Paraneptunicella aestuarii: one gene and its partner. The protein of the gene in region 1 interacts with the protein of each later gene in a pairwise test. Links are inferred from orthologs where the notes say so. Each region holds a gene or a part of one and is shown in the gene's direction. Other genes may lie near its edges.

Region 1 (7,379 bases):
TATGCTGCTCAGGATCTGCAAGCACGGGTTATACGTGTATCTCCTACAGCATCCGGCTCCGTGGATGGCCATCTGGTTTTTTCTAATAAAGGCGGGACAATCCCTGATATAACATCGATAAGCAGCAGCACCAATGAGAATAGCGCATATAGTCCAATTCACGATGATATTGATGATATGGTGAATGGTATATCAAGAAATATGCAGGCTTACTACACAGAGGCCGGGAGGGTATATATGGAAGTGGTTGATGTCAATTACTATGGAAGCGTTATCTCCCCTCCAGGGAATGGATGGGTGTCGCCGCTGAGTAACGTACAATTTATCCCTTCCTTTTATAGTGTAAGCCATGAGACTGTTTCGTTGCTCGATAGCTGTGGTGCCTTTAGTTATTGGGGACAGCCTATTCCTGTTTCTCCAAGTGTTAAATTAAAGATTGTTGCGTTAAATGAGGAAAGTACACCTCAGATAACCAGAAATTTCAATGCGTGGAATCTGGATTTAGATATTGCCAATATTGCCGCTCCGTCAGGAGCTGGCTGGACGGTAAATGCAAGCAATATAATGTCGGAAGATTCCATTTCTTATGATGGGCAGCATGAAGTCAGTTATTCTGCGGATATCACTTTCAACAAAAACGTGACTCCTCAGGTTCCATCCGTTTCCCCACCGGCTACCATTGAAAATAATTTAGGTATGTTTACGGATCAATCCATCTCAGGTCTTTGCTATAAAACAGCATCTAATGCGAGCTGCTCAGCGTATTCAATAAGCAATATTACAGGTGCGAACCTGCGTTGGGGACGCGTTGTTTTAGATAATGTTTATGGCCCTGAGAATGAGCCTCTAAACATGAGAGTCAGAACAGAATATCTTGATGCATCCAGCCAATTTGTGACTAATCTTGACGATGGAAGCTTGTCTTCGGCTTGTACAAGCTACAATTGGTCAACCGTGGATGGCAAAATAGGATTGTCTGCCGTTTCTGGTGAAACGGATATTCGGAGTTATTTAACCGCTGTTGGTGGTGGTGGCGATTTGCTTCAGGGGGCGTCGTTGAATTACGAAGGTATCATTATTCCTGCCCCCGGTGTTGGTGTTTCTGGAAGCGTTGGAATTACTCTGCTTCCAGATGCGTCCGGTGTTACCTGGCCTGATTATCTGAATTTCGACTGGGATGGTGATAATGACATTGATGACAATGATCGACCTTATGCAACAGCATCATTTGGACAATATCGAGGAAATGACCGCATAATTCACTGGCGAGAAGTCCTCAGATAAGTAAAAATAATACAAAGGTGTCACCTAATATCATTTATGAACGTGCTAAAACTTGCGCTTTTCTCGACAAGTCAATAGCATAGGGGCTTGTTGTGGGATCGGCAGAAAGTGATCTGTCCAAAGCCATATTCTGCACCATAATAAAAATAAATCCGTATTTGCCGCCGTCGGCAAAACAATGTTTGGAACGGAATAATGAATCGAATAGCACATTTAGCCTTGGCAGTAACTGTCGCGTTTTCATCACCGTTAGTGTTGGCCGCAGATATGTCGGTAGAAGACATTAGGCTACAAATTCAAGAGCGACAGGCTGAATTTGACAACTACAACAAAGATCTGAGTGTTCAGATCGATACCGCCAAGCGGTTAGAAAAAGAGCTGGAATCATTGCGCGAGAATGCTGTTATAGCCGAGGCGGAACGGCAGTCAGCGTTGAATGAGATGAACCTGCAATATGAGCGTATGGTTGAGGATCCCAGCCTTGATATCAGCACTGTACGTCAAGCATATTTGGCAGCAGTGAAGTCTCATAAAGAAACCAAAGATTCCATTACTGCGAAATACAACGAATGGCAAAATCAATTGCAGGAAGTTGAGCAACGCCGTTTGTCCAAGCACAGTTTGTTAAACAAACTGGAAGGCTTGCGTGAGCAGTTGAACAGCGCTCGTGTCGATCGCCTTTTCAGCGAATTTAATCGTCAGGATATGGTTGCCGTTACTCATAACATTGCCTGTGATCGTGAAGAAACCATCGGCAAATGTATGGAGCGAGGTAAGTCTCTGGCGAAACAGAAAGCTTCCAAACGCTATCTGGATCAATTGTATGATGGCTTGAGTGAATCAACCGAAGCTTTAAAACGTCGTCCATATTCCGATGCCTACGTGCAAATTATCCGCAGTGAAGTGGTTGAAAACAATTTCAGTGGCCTTGGTAACTACAATCTTAAAATGAACGTTGAAGTGAAAGGTAACTTGCAACGTAATGAAGGCTGCGCACTGTTGGGTGTTGATGATAGATACTGTGTTGCTGATAAAGATCAGGTCAATGTTGCTGAAGTCGCTGCCCCCGGTCTTAATTTGAGTGGTGGTGTTCAAACTGACGAATCCGTTATGTATGAATTGACGGTTCGTTCAAATGTTTACGATGATGAAGTCTTTATTGACGGTGTTAGCTACGGTTCTACTCGTTTGCAAATTATGTTGCCTTCTGGTGAGCATGATATTGAAGTGGTTAAGCGCGGTTATGACACCTTTAAACAAAAGGTGAATCTGACTGATAGCCGCACTTTAAAAGTCGATTTGAATCGCTCTCAGTACACGTTCAACAAAGGTGAGCGTATTCAGGATATTCTCGCTGGTGACGTAACTGGCCCTGATCTGGTTGTTGTACCATCAGGTGCTTTCCGTATGGGGGATATCACAGGTCACGGCCTTGATAACGAGCGCCCTGTTGAAAGTAAAGAAATCTCCAATACTTTCGGTATCAGCGAAACTGAAATTACCGTTGAACAATTCCAACACTTTGTTTCTGCAACCAGCTATGTAACTGATGCTGAAAAAGGGCGTGGTTGTGCGTTTTATGAAGGTGGTCGTCCGGTTTGGCAAGAAAATCTGAACTGGAGAGCGCCGGGTTATGCTCAAACAAAAGAGCATCCAGTTGTGTGTGTGAGTTTGAAAGATGCGCAAGCCTATGTTGACTGGCTAAGTGCCAGCAGCGAACAAAGCTACCGCCTGCCAAATGAAACTGAGTGGGAATATTCCGCTCGTGCTGGCAATGAGTCAGATTATTGGTGGGGTGACGGCATTGGTACTGATAATGCCAACTGTGGTTGGTGTGGTAGTCAGTGGTCAAATGTTAGTGCTGCGCCAGTTAGCTCCTTTGAACGTAACGGTTTCGGCTTGTTCGACACTGTAGGTAACGTTTGGGAGTGGACTGTAAGCGAACGCTCTCAAAGTGGAGCGGTAGTTCGAGGCGGTGCCTGGAACTTTGCGCCCAGATTGGCGAGAGCTGCAACCCGTATGGAACTTGACCCATCGTTCAGATCCAACTATGTTGGATTCAGAGTCTTGCGGGAACAATAACCAGGTTACTGATAAATCCCGGTATACTTACCGGGATTTTTTTATACTTTACAACGAGCCATTATCTCGCCCATTCTTAGTAGGTGAAGTTGGCAGCGAAGCCCTTTAGCTTCTTGAATAAGCTGTTGAATGAGAGATAGCTTGCTGAATGGCGGGGGCATTGGTAAAGTTAGCGAATTTCCGTATAACCACAACAATTTACAATAAGGAAGCGGCCATTCCATGTTTAAAAAGCTTCGGGGAATGTTTTCCAACGACCTTTCCATCGACCTCGGCACCGCAAACACACTCATTTATGTTAAAGATCAGGGTATTGTTCTTAATGAACCGTCCGTAGTGGCAATTCGCCAGGAACGAGCTGGTGGCCCCAAGAGCGTTGCAGCCGTTGGTGCGGAAGCAAAACGCATGTTGGGACGTACTCCCGGTAACATTAAGGCCATCCGTCCGATGAAAGACGGCGTTATTGCCGATTTCTACGTGACAGAAAAGATGCTGCAGCACTTTATCAAACAGGTTCACGACAACAACATTTTGCGTCCAAGCCCTCGAGTGTTGGTATGCGTACCTTGTGGTTCAACTCAGGTAGAACGACGCGCAATCCGTGAGTCGGCTCTGGGAGCTGGTGCTCGTGAGGTATTTCTGATTGACGAGCCTATGGCTGCGGCTATCGGTGCAGGCTTGCCAGTATCAGAAGCAACGGGCTCAATGGTTGTGGATATCGGTGGCGGTACTACTGAAGTGGCCATTATTTCATTAAACGGTGTTGTTTATTCTTCATCTGTTCGTATTGGTGGTGACAAGTTTGACGAAGCCATTATTAACTACATTCGTCGTAACTTTGGTTCCTTGATTGGTGAAGCGACTGCTGAGCGTATCAAGCATGAAATCGGCGCAGCCTATCCAGGTGAAGAAGTGAAGGAAATCGAAGTTCGAGGCCGTAACCTGGCAGAAGGTGTTCCTCGTGGCTTCACACTAAACAGCAACGAGATCCTTGAAGCACTACAAGAGCCGCTAACCGGTATTGTGTCTGCGGTAATGGTTGCCTTGGAGCAATCACCTCCAGAGTTGGCCTCTGATATTTCCGAACGAGGCATGGTGCTAACCGGCGGTGGTGCGTTGTTGAAAGATCTGGACAGATTGTTGATGGAAGAAACAGGCATTCCAGTTGTTATCGCTGATGATCCTCTAACCTGTGTGGCCAGAGGTGGTGGTAAAGCCTTTGACATGATCGATATGCACGGTGGCGATTTATTCAGCTACGAATAATCCTTGTTTAATAACAAGCGCTAATCGAGCATTTCATGGAAAATATTTTTATTCGAGGGCCATCACTTAACAGCCGGTTGCTGCTTGCTGTTGTCTTGTCTGTCTTTCTTATTGTGCTCGATTATCGTTTTAAAACCTTCAGTGGAGTTCGGATTTATCTGAACTCCATGGTTGTTCCGCTGCAATACATGGCTAATATGCCCAGTGAAGCAATGAACTGGCTTTCGCGCAGTTTAGCTTCCAAACAACGATTGCTGGAAGAAAACGCAGAACTCACACACCAGGCAACGTTACTTAGCGAAGAGCGCTTACGTTATCAATTCCTGAAAAAAGAAAACGACCGTTTGCGTATCCTGCTAGGCTCCCCTGTTCGAGAAGATGCGCGCAAGATGGTCGCTGAGTTAATGGCCGTTGATAGCAACCCTTATAGTCACCAGATCGTTATTGATAAAGGTGCTGCTCACGGGGTTTATCAAGGTCAGGCGGTATTGGATGAACATGGCATTGTTGGGCAGGTTCTTCAAGTGGCGAGCACTAATAGCCGCATACTGCTCATTTCTGATTTAACTCATGCTACCCCATCACGTATTCAGCGTAATGATGTTCGTGTGATTGCGTCTGGTTCCGGTGCATTAAGTGAATTGGTTATTGAACATGTGGCACACAGCACCGACATTCGTGTTGGAGATGTGTTAGTTTCATCGGGATTGGGGAATGTATTCCCGGAAGGCTACCCGGTTGCCACTATCACCTCAGTAGTACGAGATGAATCTCGTCCTTTTGCCAGTATACGAGCTGAGCCAGCAGCCAGACTGGATCGTTTGAAATATCTCCTTTTGCTTTGGCCTTCCGATGCGCCAACGCAGCCTGTTCTTGGCGATGGTCAACAGGAGAGCTTGCCTGATGATACCGCTGTTGATGTCAGCATTGATAATAAAAAAGCAGGAGGCCGATAATGTTTCAGTTACGACATTACATTATCGGATTAAGTATTCTGTTTGGGCTAATGCTGCAAATTATGCCCATGCCAATTATTGTTGACCCTTATCGCCCTGACTGGGTGTTTTTGGTGATCGCTTATTGGAGTTTGGCATTGCCAAATCGAGTGAGTGTTGGTGTGGCGTTTCTCAATGGCATTATTTTGGATGTACTGCTAGGAACGCCTTTAGGTGTACACAGCTTGGCGTTAAGTGCCGTAACGTACGTTTTGGCTGCTAACTATTTACGCTTGAGAAACTACTCTGTGTGGCAGCAGGCGATCGTCATTGGGTTACTCGCGTCTTTCTATCACTTAATTGTGTTCTGGATTTTGCGACTGTTAACCGACATCAATTTTAACTTTGAATTATTATGGCCGGTACTGACGGGTACTTTGCTTTGGCCCTGGATTTTCTCTCTCCTTAGAAAAGTTCGTCGTCAGTTTCGCGTTACCTGATCCTGATATCATTCCGGAAAAATATGTCTACACAACTGATTTTAGCGTCGCAATCGCCGCGCAGAGCTGAATTATTAAGTCAGATTGGGGTCTCTTTTCTTAAATATCCCGGTGATGTTGACGAAACCCCACTGTATAATGAGCCCCCTCTTGATTACGTTGAGCGCATGGCGCGTGAGAAAGCCCATGCGGTGGCTACTGAGCTGAGCAATAGCGAGTTAGCGAAACAGCACCAGCGTCTGGTTATTTTGGGTTCGGACACCATTGGTGAATGCAATGGCGAAGTGCTGGTAAAACCTACTGATTTTAATGATTTTAAGCGCATGATGCAGATGATGTCAGGCTCTATCCATTATGTTCATACTGCTATTGCGGTGAGTATGGATGGACAGGTGTCATCTCAGGTAGTGACGACAGAAGTGGAATTCGGGCAATTGACCGAGGCTGATATTAACTGGTATTGGCTAACCGGAGAGCCTCACGATAAAGCGGGTGGATACGCAATACAGGGCTTGGCCGGACAATTTGTGAAACAAATCCGGGGTAGTTACAGCGCTGTTGTGGGTTTACCTTTGTATGAAACCGTTCAAATGCTGAAACAGGCAGGAATTCGCGCCCATGAGTGGTGAGTTACTTATTAACGTTACACCTTCGGAATCTCGAGTCGCCTTAATCGAAAACGGCTTATTGCAGGAGATCCACGTTGAACGCCATACCAAACGTGGTCTGGTGGGTAACATCTATCGAGGTAAAGTAAGCCGCGTATTACCCGGTATGCAAGCCGCTTTTGTTGATATTGGACTGGAGCGTGCCGCGTTTTTGCATGCTTCTGATATTGCCTTGCATAACGAAGTTGCTGGCGAAGTGCCAGAGCATCATTTTGAGAAAAAAGACATTCGGGAACTGGTGCGTGACGGACAAGACATCGTCGTACAGGTGGTCAAAGATCCCATTGGCACTAAAGGTGCGCGTTTAACCACGGATATCACCATTCCTTCTCGTTATCTGGTATTTATGCCCAGCGTTACCCACGTTGGCGTTTCTCAGCGTATAGAAGATGAACAAGAGCGCGATCGTTTAAAATCCATGATGTCTGGGCTGGAAGGTGAAGGCGGATTTATTTTGCGCACTGCGGCAGAAGGTGTGGGCGAAAATGAATTAATACAGGATGCCAAGTTCCTGCGTCGTTTGTGGTCGAAAATTCAGGCTCGTACCAAGCGCAAGAAAGTGAATGTACTGTATGAAGATCTCCCGTTGGCACGTCGCGTATTGCGCGATTTTGTGGGCACTGAGCTGGATCGCATTCGCATTG
Region 2 (7,340 bases), 3.6 Mb from region 1 along the record:
GATAAATTTGATCGTGTTTTTATTATTTTGCATGGTCGTGGTGGTGAAGATGGAACTTTGCAAGGCGCGTTGGATTGCATGAAGATCCCGTATACTGGTAGCGGAGTATTAGGTTCTGCACTGAGCATGGACAAGATCCGCAGTAAACAGATTTTTCAGGCTACGGGTTTACCAACCGCAGATTATAGAGTTATTCGTCAACATGAATCGGTCGATTTGGCGGCTGTGCTAGAAGAGCTAGGCGGTACTGTTATGGTGAAACCTTCATTGGAAGGTTCCAGCATTGGCATGGCAAAAGTCAGCAGTGTTGAAGATTTTGAACACGCCTTACAGGAAGCCTTTAAATACGACAGCAATGTTTTGGTAGAGCGCTTTGTTAATGGTAAGGAGTTCACGGTTTCGATATTGGCAGATAAGGCGTTGCCTTCGATCAGCATGACGACACCAAGAGTCTTTTACGATTACACCGCTAAGTACGAGTCGAATAAGACCGAATACCATTGTCCGGGCGGCCTTCCAGCAGAAGCCGAGAAAAAGCTCGGAGAATTAGCGGTTAAAGCGTATAAAGCTTTGGGAGCCTCAGGTTGGGGGCGCGTTGACTTTATGCAGTCGCAACAAGGCGAGATGTTTATTTTGGAAGCCAACACTGTACCGGGAATGACTGAAAAGAGTTTAGTACCTATGGCGGCTAAACAGTCCGGGTTAAATTTTAAAGAATTATGCCTGACGATTTTAGAAACGAGCTTTCGTACTGGAGCGTAGGTGAGTTCTGAACATACCAGTCCGTTGCGCAACATAAAACTGTGGACGGGGTTGGTGTTTTTTACATTGGTGATGCTGGGGTTGATATACCTGTGGCATGGCCTGATGCAATGGCTGGAAGATGAACAGCGTGTGCCTTTGCGACAAATATTGATTGCGGGCGAGCGCACTTATCTTAAGGACGAAGATATTCGAGCCGTAGTGAAACGAGGGCAAACCGGAAGCTTCTTTGATTTGGACGTGGACAAGGTTCACGATGATATTGAAGCGTTGCCTTGGGTTTATAAAAGCTCAGTGCGTAAGGAATGGCCAGATACATTGCGCGTGTACGTGGTTGAGCAAACAGCGGTTGCCAGATGGCACGACGATATGTTGCTGAATCAGTACGGTGGCAGCTTTCAGGCACAAGTGCCAGAAGCATTATCCGACCTGCCCATGTTGTTAGGGCCGGGTGGAAGTGAAAAGGCAGCATTGGAAGGATATCGCTCCATGCAGGAATTATTGCAAACCACGGGTTTGCGTATTGTGGAGCTTTCGTTGAGTGAGCGTTTTGCCTGGCAGCTACGTTTGCACAACGATATAGATTTGAATTTGGGGCGTACCGAGTTCATGGGACGGTTACAGCGGTTTATTGATATTTATCCACTGCTGTTGAAAGAGGATAAAGCCGTTAACTATGTGGATTTGCGGTATGACACCGGATTAGCGGTTGGCTGGAAAGAGCCAGGCAAAAAAACGTCATAAGTTGAATAGATAAAGGTTCCGGAAATTCCGGGAATGAATGAGCAGATAACGAGATAGGCAAAATAAAGCGTGTCAAAAGTCATAGACAGAAATTTAATCGTTGGACTCGACATCGGCACCAGTCAGGTAAAGGCCGTTGTTGGTGAGTTGCTGGAAGATGGTGACATCAGCATCGTGGGTGTTGGCACACATGCAGCTCGAGGTATGGATAAAGGTGGTGTAAATGATTTGAATCTGGTGGTTCAGTCGGTTAAGCGCGCTGTTGAAGAATTGGAATTAATGGCTGATTGCCGCGTTTCATCTGTGTTCATGTCTATTTCCGGACGCCATGTACAATGCCAGAACGAAAGTGGCATGGTGCCTATTAATAATAAGGAAGTGACACAAGACGATGTGGATAATGTTATCCACGCTGCGCGTTCAGTGCCAATTGCGGCAGAACGTCGTTTACTGCATGTGTTACCGCAGGAATATACGATAGATGTGCAGGAAGGCATTAAAAATCCGATTGGCATGTCGGGAGTCAGAATGGAAGCTGAGGCACATATCATTACTTGTGCGGATGATATGGCAAAGAATTTAGTGAAATGTATTGAACGTTGCGAGCTGACAGCGGATCATATGATATTTTCTGCGCTGGCATCCAGTTACGCGGTACTAACGGATGATGAAAAAGAATTAGGTGTTTGTGTTGTTGATATTGGTGGCGGCACTATTGATATGGTGTTGTATACCGACGGCGCAATTCGCCATACGGCAGTGATTCCGGTGGCTGGTAATCAGATTACCAGCGACATTGCCAAGATATTCCGCACGCCGATTAGCCATGCGGAAGAGATAAAGATTAACTACGCCTGTGCGCTGAGAGACATGGTTAGCATGGAAGAAAACATTGAAGTGCCAAGCGTAGGCGGGCGACCTTCTCGTTCATTGTCGAGACATACATTGGCAGAAGTGATTGAGCCCAGATATCAGGAGTTGTTTGAACTGGTACATAGAGAAATTCGTAACAGTGGCCTGGGTGAGCAGATTGCTGCGGGTCTTGTGCTAACTGGCGGTTCTTCCAAGATGGAAGGGGCGGTTGAGTTTGCTGAGGAATTTTTCCAAATGCCGGTTCGCGTAGGACGAGCGACAAAGGTGAAAGGGTTGTCTGAATATGTTGAAGATCCAGCCTTTTCCACTGCGGTTGGCTTATTACATTATGGTAATGAGATGGCGCAGGCAAAGAATACCAATAAAAACAAAGCTGGCGAAAGCGTTTGGCAACGCTTGCAAAGCTGGTTTAAAGGGGAATTTTAGTGTGGGGACTGCTTTCAGTCACTGCATTTAAAAGTGCGTTAAATTTCGGAGAGTGATTATGTTTGAGTTAATGGATAGCCACAGCGAAGAAGCTGTAATTAAAGTCATCGGAGTCGGTGGCGGTGGCGGAAACGCCGTAGAACACATGGTTTCGCATAGTATTGAGGGTGTTGAATTTATTGCTGTTAACACTGATGCTCAGGTACTGCGAAGCTCATCTGCCAATGTTACCTTGCAAATTGGTTCTGAGGTAACAAAAGGCTTAGGTGCAGGTGCTAACCCTGAAGTAGGGCGTACTGCGGCACAGGAAGATCGTGAAACAATCCGTCAGGCACTGGAAGGTGCGGATATGATCTTCATCACTGCCGGTATGGGCGGTGGTACAGGCACTGGTGCAGCGCCGGAAGTCGCCAAGATTGCCAAAGAGCTTAATATCTTGACGGTAGCCGTTGTGACCAAGCCTTTCCCATTTGAAGGTAAGAAGCGTATTGCTATTGCTGAAGAAGGCATTCAAGAGCTGGAAAAGTACGTCGATTCATTGATTACCATTCCCAACGAAAAGCTGTTGAAAGTTATGGGGCGCGGAACTCCGCTATTAAAGGCGTTCAGTTCTGCTAACGATGTATTGCGCGGTGCAGTACAAGGTATTGCCGAGTTGATTACTCGTCCTGGTCTTATCAACGTTGACTTTGCTGACGTTCGTACTGTTATGTCAGAAATGGGAACGGCTATGATGGGCAGCGGTTCCGCAACGGGTGAAGACAGAGCAGAAGAAGCGGCAGAAGCGGCGATTGCCTGTCCATTATTGGAAGATATCGATTTGTCTGGTGCTCGCGGTATTTTGGTTAACATTACTGCTGGCCCTGATTTCGCCATCGACGAATTTGAAACTGTTGGTAATGCGGTTAAAGCCTTTGCATCTGAAAACGCCACGGTTGTTGTGGGTACGGTTATCGATATGGAAATGGCTGACGAAATCCGTGTGACCGTGGTTGCAACGGGTATTGGTGAGCGCAAGCCGGAAATTTCTCTGGTAAGCAATCGTGCGTCACGCGTTGTTAATGGTGACAATGATTTCCGTTTGCAACCGCAAGTTGACTATGCCAGTGAAAAAGTCAGAGCGACAGGTACTGATGATACCAAGGCTGAAACAGGAAATGATTTGGAATATTTAGATATTCCAGCGTTCTTGAGAAAGCAAGCAGACTAAATTTTGTTTCTGATACGGAACCTTATCCCAAAAGCGGTATCTAATCACTCTGCCGACTTTTGGGGTAATGTGCCGAACTGAGACAAAAGTGTTATTTGTGTCCGATGGGTTTATGTAAGTTTTTTGACAACTTGTACAAAAATCCATACAATGCCCGGCCTTTTTGACTATTTGGTCAGTAATTGCTACTTGTTAACGGCAGAAATATAAGCAAATACAAGAATCTATGATTAGACAACGTACCATTAAACAATCGGTTTCGGTCACAGGGATTGGGCTACATAAGGGTGACAAGGTACAGATGACCCTTAGACCAGCACCAGCCAATACGGGCATCGTGTTTCGACGCATCGATCTCGTCCCTCACGCCGATATTCCTGCGCAGGCAGATCTGGTTGGGGATACGATGTTATGTACTTGCCTGAGCAATGAAAACGGTGACAGCATTTCTACCGTTGAGCATTTGTCGTCTGCTTTAGCAGGGTTGGGAATTGATAACATTATTGTTGAAGTCGACAGTAATGAACTTCCTATTATGGATGGCAGTGCCAGCCCGTTTATATTCCTGTTGCAGTCAGCGGGTATTGAAGAGCTTAATGCTTCCAAGAAGTTCATTAAAATCAAACGTAAGGTTCGCGTCGAAGACGGAGATAAGTGGGCTGAGTTTCATCCTTATGAAGGCTTCCGTATTGATTTTCAAATTGACTTCGATCACCCGGTAATTAGCCAGAGCCGCCAACACATGGTGCTGGATTTCAGCAGCGATTCCTATATTGACGAAGTAAGCCGTGCGCGCACTTTCGGTTTTCTGAGAGATTTGGAATTTATGCATGCCAATAATCTGGCTTTGGGCGGCAGCATGGAAAACGCGGTTGCATTAGATGAATTCCGTGTTCTGAATCAGGAAGGTCTGCGTTATAGCGATGAATTCGTTAAGCATAAGATCCTGGATGCCGTTGGCGATTTGTATTTGGCTGGTCACAGTATTATTGGTGAGTTAAAAGCCTTTAAATCAGGGCATGGACTCAATAACAAATTGTTAAACCAACTGTTGCAAGATAAGCAGAGTTGGGAATTTGTTAGCTTTGATGAAACTGAATCTTCTCCAATTCAGTTTGGTTTGCCAGCCTGGATGAGCTAACACTAAAAGTCTTTAAAGATGCCGCTTTCAAGCGGCATTTTTTTTGAAAAATCAGAAAGCAAATATGTTTTGGTATGAAAAAGGCTACTGATTTTTTGACTGAGAGTGTTATATTGGCTAAACATAACACGTAACAAAATATGTTAGCGTATGTGCTACATGCATGGTTGCTCTTGATTACACATGGATATTCATGGTTTTATTCATGATTACTGAGCCTTTGAAACCGTAAAATACGTTGATAAACAGATTGGAAATACAAAGAATAGTATGAGTTTTACCGTCTTATATCGAAGTAAACGATTTCGATTTATCTACAGTTTGTCGCGACGACAGTTAGTTGCGGCAACCGTGCTGGTCGCTGGCCTAATCTTTATGGCTGGCCGTTCTACTCACACTCCATCTGATACCCAGGCACGTATCGCCTTCACTCAAAGTGGTCTCATTCAACAGCGTCAGGAAGTTGAAGTTCTCAAGCAAAATACAGAACAGCAATTAACCGGCATGCTGATGAAGCTGGGAGAAATGCAAAGTCAATTGCAACGTCTGAACGCGCTGGGAGAAAAGCTGGCTCTGGAATCCGATCTGGATGTCAGTGAATTTAATCTGGAAGAACCTCCTGCGATGGGCGGGCCGTCTGCTGGCAATGTTGATGTTACTATTGAGTCCAGCAAAGATGTTCTACAGCAAATTGATAGCATGTTGTTGGTATTGGATGACAAGACTCAACAGCTTGAAGCGCTGGAAACCATTATGTTGAATCATGATATCAATGCTGAAGCCTATATTTCAGGGCGTCCTATATCTTCCGGTTGGCTGTCGTCCTACTACGGTGTTCGTAAAGATCCCTTTAACGGCATGCCTGCAATGCACAAAGGTTTGGATTTCGCCGGGAAAATGGGTTCTCCTGTTCTTGCTACAGGTGCAGGGTTAGTCACTTGGTCTGGTCAGCGTTATGGCTTTGGTAACATGATCGAAATTGATCATGGCGACGGCCTGGTTACTCGTTACGGACATAATCAGGATTTGTTGGTAAAAGTGGGCGATGTTGTTACTAAAGGGCAGCATATCGCAGCCATGGGAAGCTCCGGGCGTTCTACGGGCTCTCATGTTCATTATGAAGTGTTGAAACACGGCAAGCAGCTCGACCCATTACAATATGTTTATCGAGAATCGGCGGTAAATTAACTTTATTCCAGTAAGATTTAGATAATTAGAAACAATCGGCTCTTATGAGCCGATTGTTTTATGTATAGATAGGTGTAAAATCCTGCGGGTTCAAAGAAATATTATGGCACGTATTGATTATTAGCCTGAGTGTACACATATAGAGCTTCATTAGCCTGTGGACATTGTATTTGCGACACTCTATTTTAGTCGCGGCGCTCAAACTTCCAGTACGTAGGTGACGGGTCTTTGCCGAGGTGGCTTGGCAGGGATGTGTGTTGATTTAACTGAATAAAGCTCAGTCTGTTATTGATGAGGCTGACAAAAATGTAAATTGCAGCGGAATTTGCATAGCATAAGAAATATTGGGAAACGAAAAATCCATGTTGTCTAACATTCTCACAAAAGTCTTTGGTAGTCGTAACGACCGCATCATCAAGAAACTGAACAAACATGTTGCTCAAATCAATTTATTAGAGCCAGAATACGAAGCTCTGTCTGAGCAGCAAATCAAAGACAAAAGTGCAGAATTGAAGCAACGTCTTCTGGACGGTGCCAGTACCGATTCAGTGCTTGTGGAAGCTTTTGCTCTAGTAAGAGAAGCCAGTAAACGAGTTTTCCAAATGCGTCATTTCGACGTACAAATGCTCGGTGGTATGGTGCTGAATGATGGCAAAATTTCTGAAATGCGCACCGGGGAAGGTAAAACCCTTACAGCGACATTACCGGCCTATTTGAATGGTTTGACTGGCAAAGGCGTTCACATCGTTACAGTTAACGACTATCTGGCAAAACGTGATGCTGACTGGAGCCGCCCTTTATTTGAATATTTAGGTTTAACCGTTGGCTGTAATATTCCTGGTATGCATCCGGAAGAAAAGCGTGAGGCATACCAAGCGGACATTACCTACGGAACCAATAACGAATTTGGTTTCGACTATTTGCGTGACAATATGGCGTTCTCTACAGATGAACGTGTTCAGCGCCCGCTACATTACGCCATTGTGGATGAGGTTG

The links.
Region 2: the proteins of KIH87_RS01660 (region 1) and ftsA interact in binary tests that used the Escherichia coli proteins (3 or more experiments, as listed by UniProt). The link is inferred for Paraneptunicella aestuarii from one-to-one orthologs.

What each region holds. Positions count from the first base shown.
Region 1 is NZ_CP074570.1:388,983-396,361, forward strand. Bases 2,672-5,610 are described here. They hold KIH87_RS01660 (rod shape-determining protein), read left to right. Parts: upstream 2,672-3,588; coding sequence 3,589-4,632; downstream 4,633-5,610. Other genes in these bases: KIH87_RS01655 (formylglycine-generating enzyme family protein), read left to right, coding at 2,672-3,366; mreC (rod shape-determining protein MreC), read left to right, coding at 4,668-5,588; mreD (rod shape-determining protein MreD), read left to right, coding at 5,588-5,610. In the rest of the region: KIH87_RS01650 (LamG domain-containing protein), read left to right, coding at 1-1,284; more of KIH87_RS01655, read left to right, coding at 1,480-2,671; more of mreD, read left to right, coding at 5,611-6,067; KIH87_RS01675 (Maf family protein), read left to right, coding at 6,091-6,696; rng (ribonuclease G), read left to right, coding at 6,686-7,379. UniProt on the Escherichia coli protein: Forms membrane-associated dynamic filaments that are essential for cell shape determination. Acts by regulating cell wall synthesis and cell elongation, and thus cell shape.
Region 2 is NZ_CP074570.1:4,012,435-4,019,774, reverse strand. What follows is about bases 791-3,690. They hold ftsA (cell division protein FtsA), read left to right. Parts: upstream 791-1,575; coding sequence 1,576-2,805; downstream 2,806-3,690. Other genes in these bases: ftsZ (cell division protein FtsZ), read left to right, coding at 2,864-3,690; KIH87_RS15475 (cell division protein FtsQ/DivIB), read left to right, coding at 791-1,506. Outside these bases: KIH87_RS15480 (D-alanine--D-alanine ligase), read left to right, coding at 1-762; more of KIH87_RS15475, read left to right, coding at 763-790; more of ftsZ, read left to right, coding at 3,691-4,015; lpxC (UDP-3-O-acyl-N-acetylglucosamine deacetylase), read left to right, coding at 4,242-5,156; KIH87_RS15455 (M23 family metallopeptidase), read left to right, coding at 5,427-6,344. UniProt on the Escherichia coli protein: Essential cell division protein that assists in the assembly of the Z ring. May serve as the principal membrane anchor for the Z ring.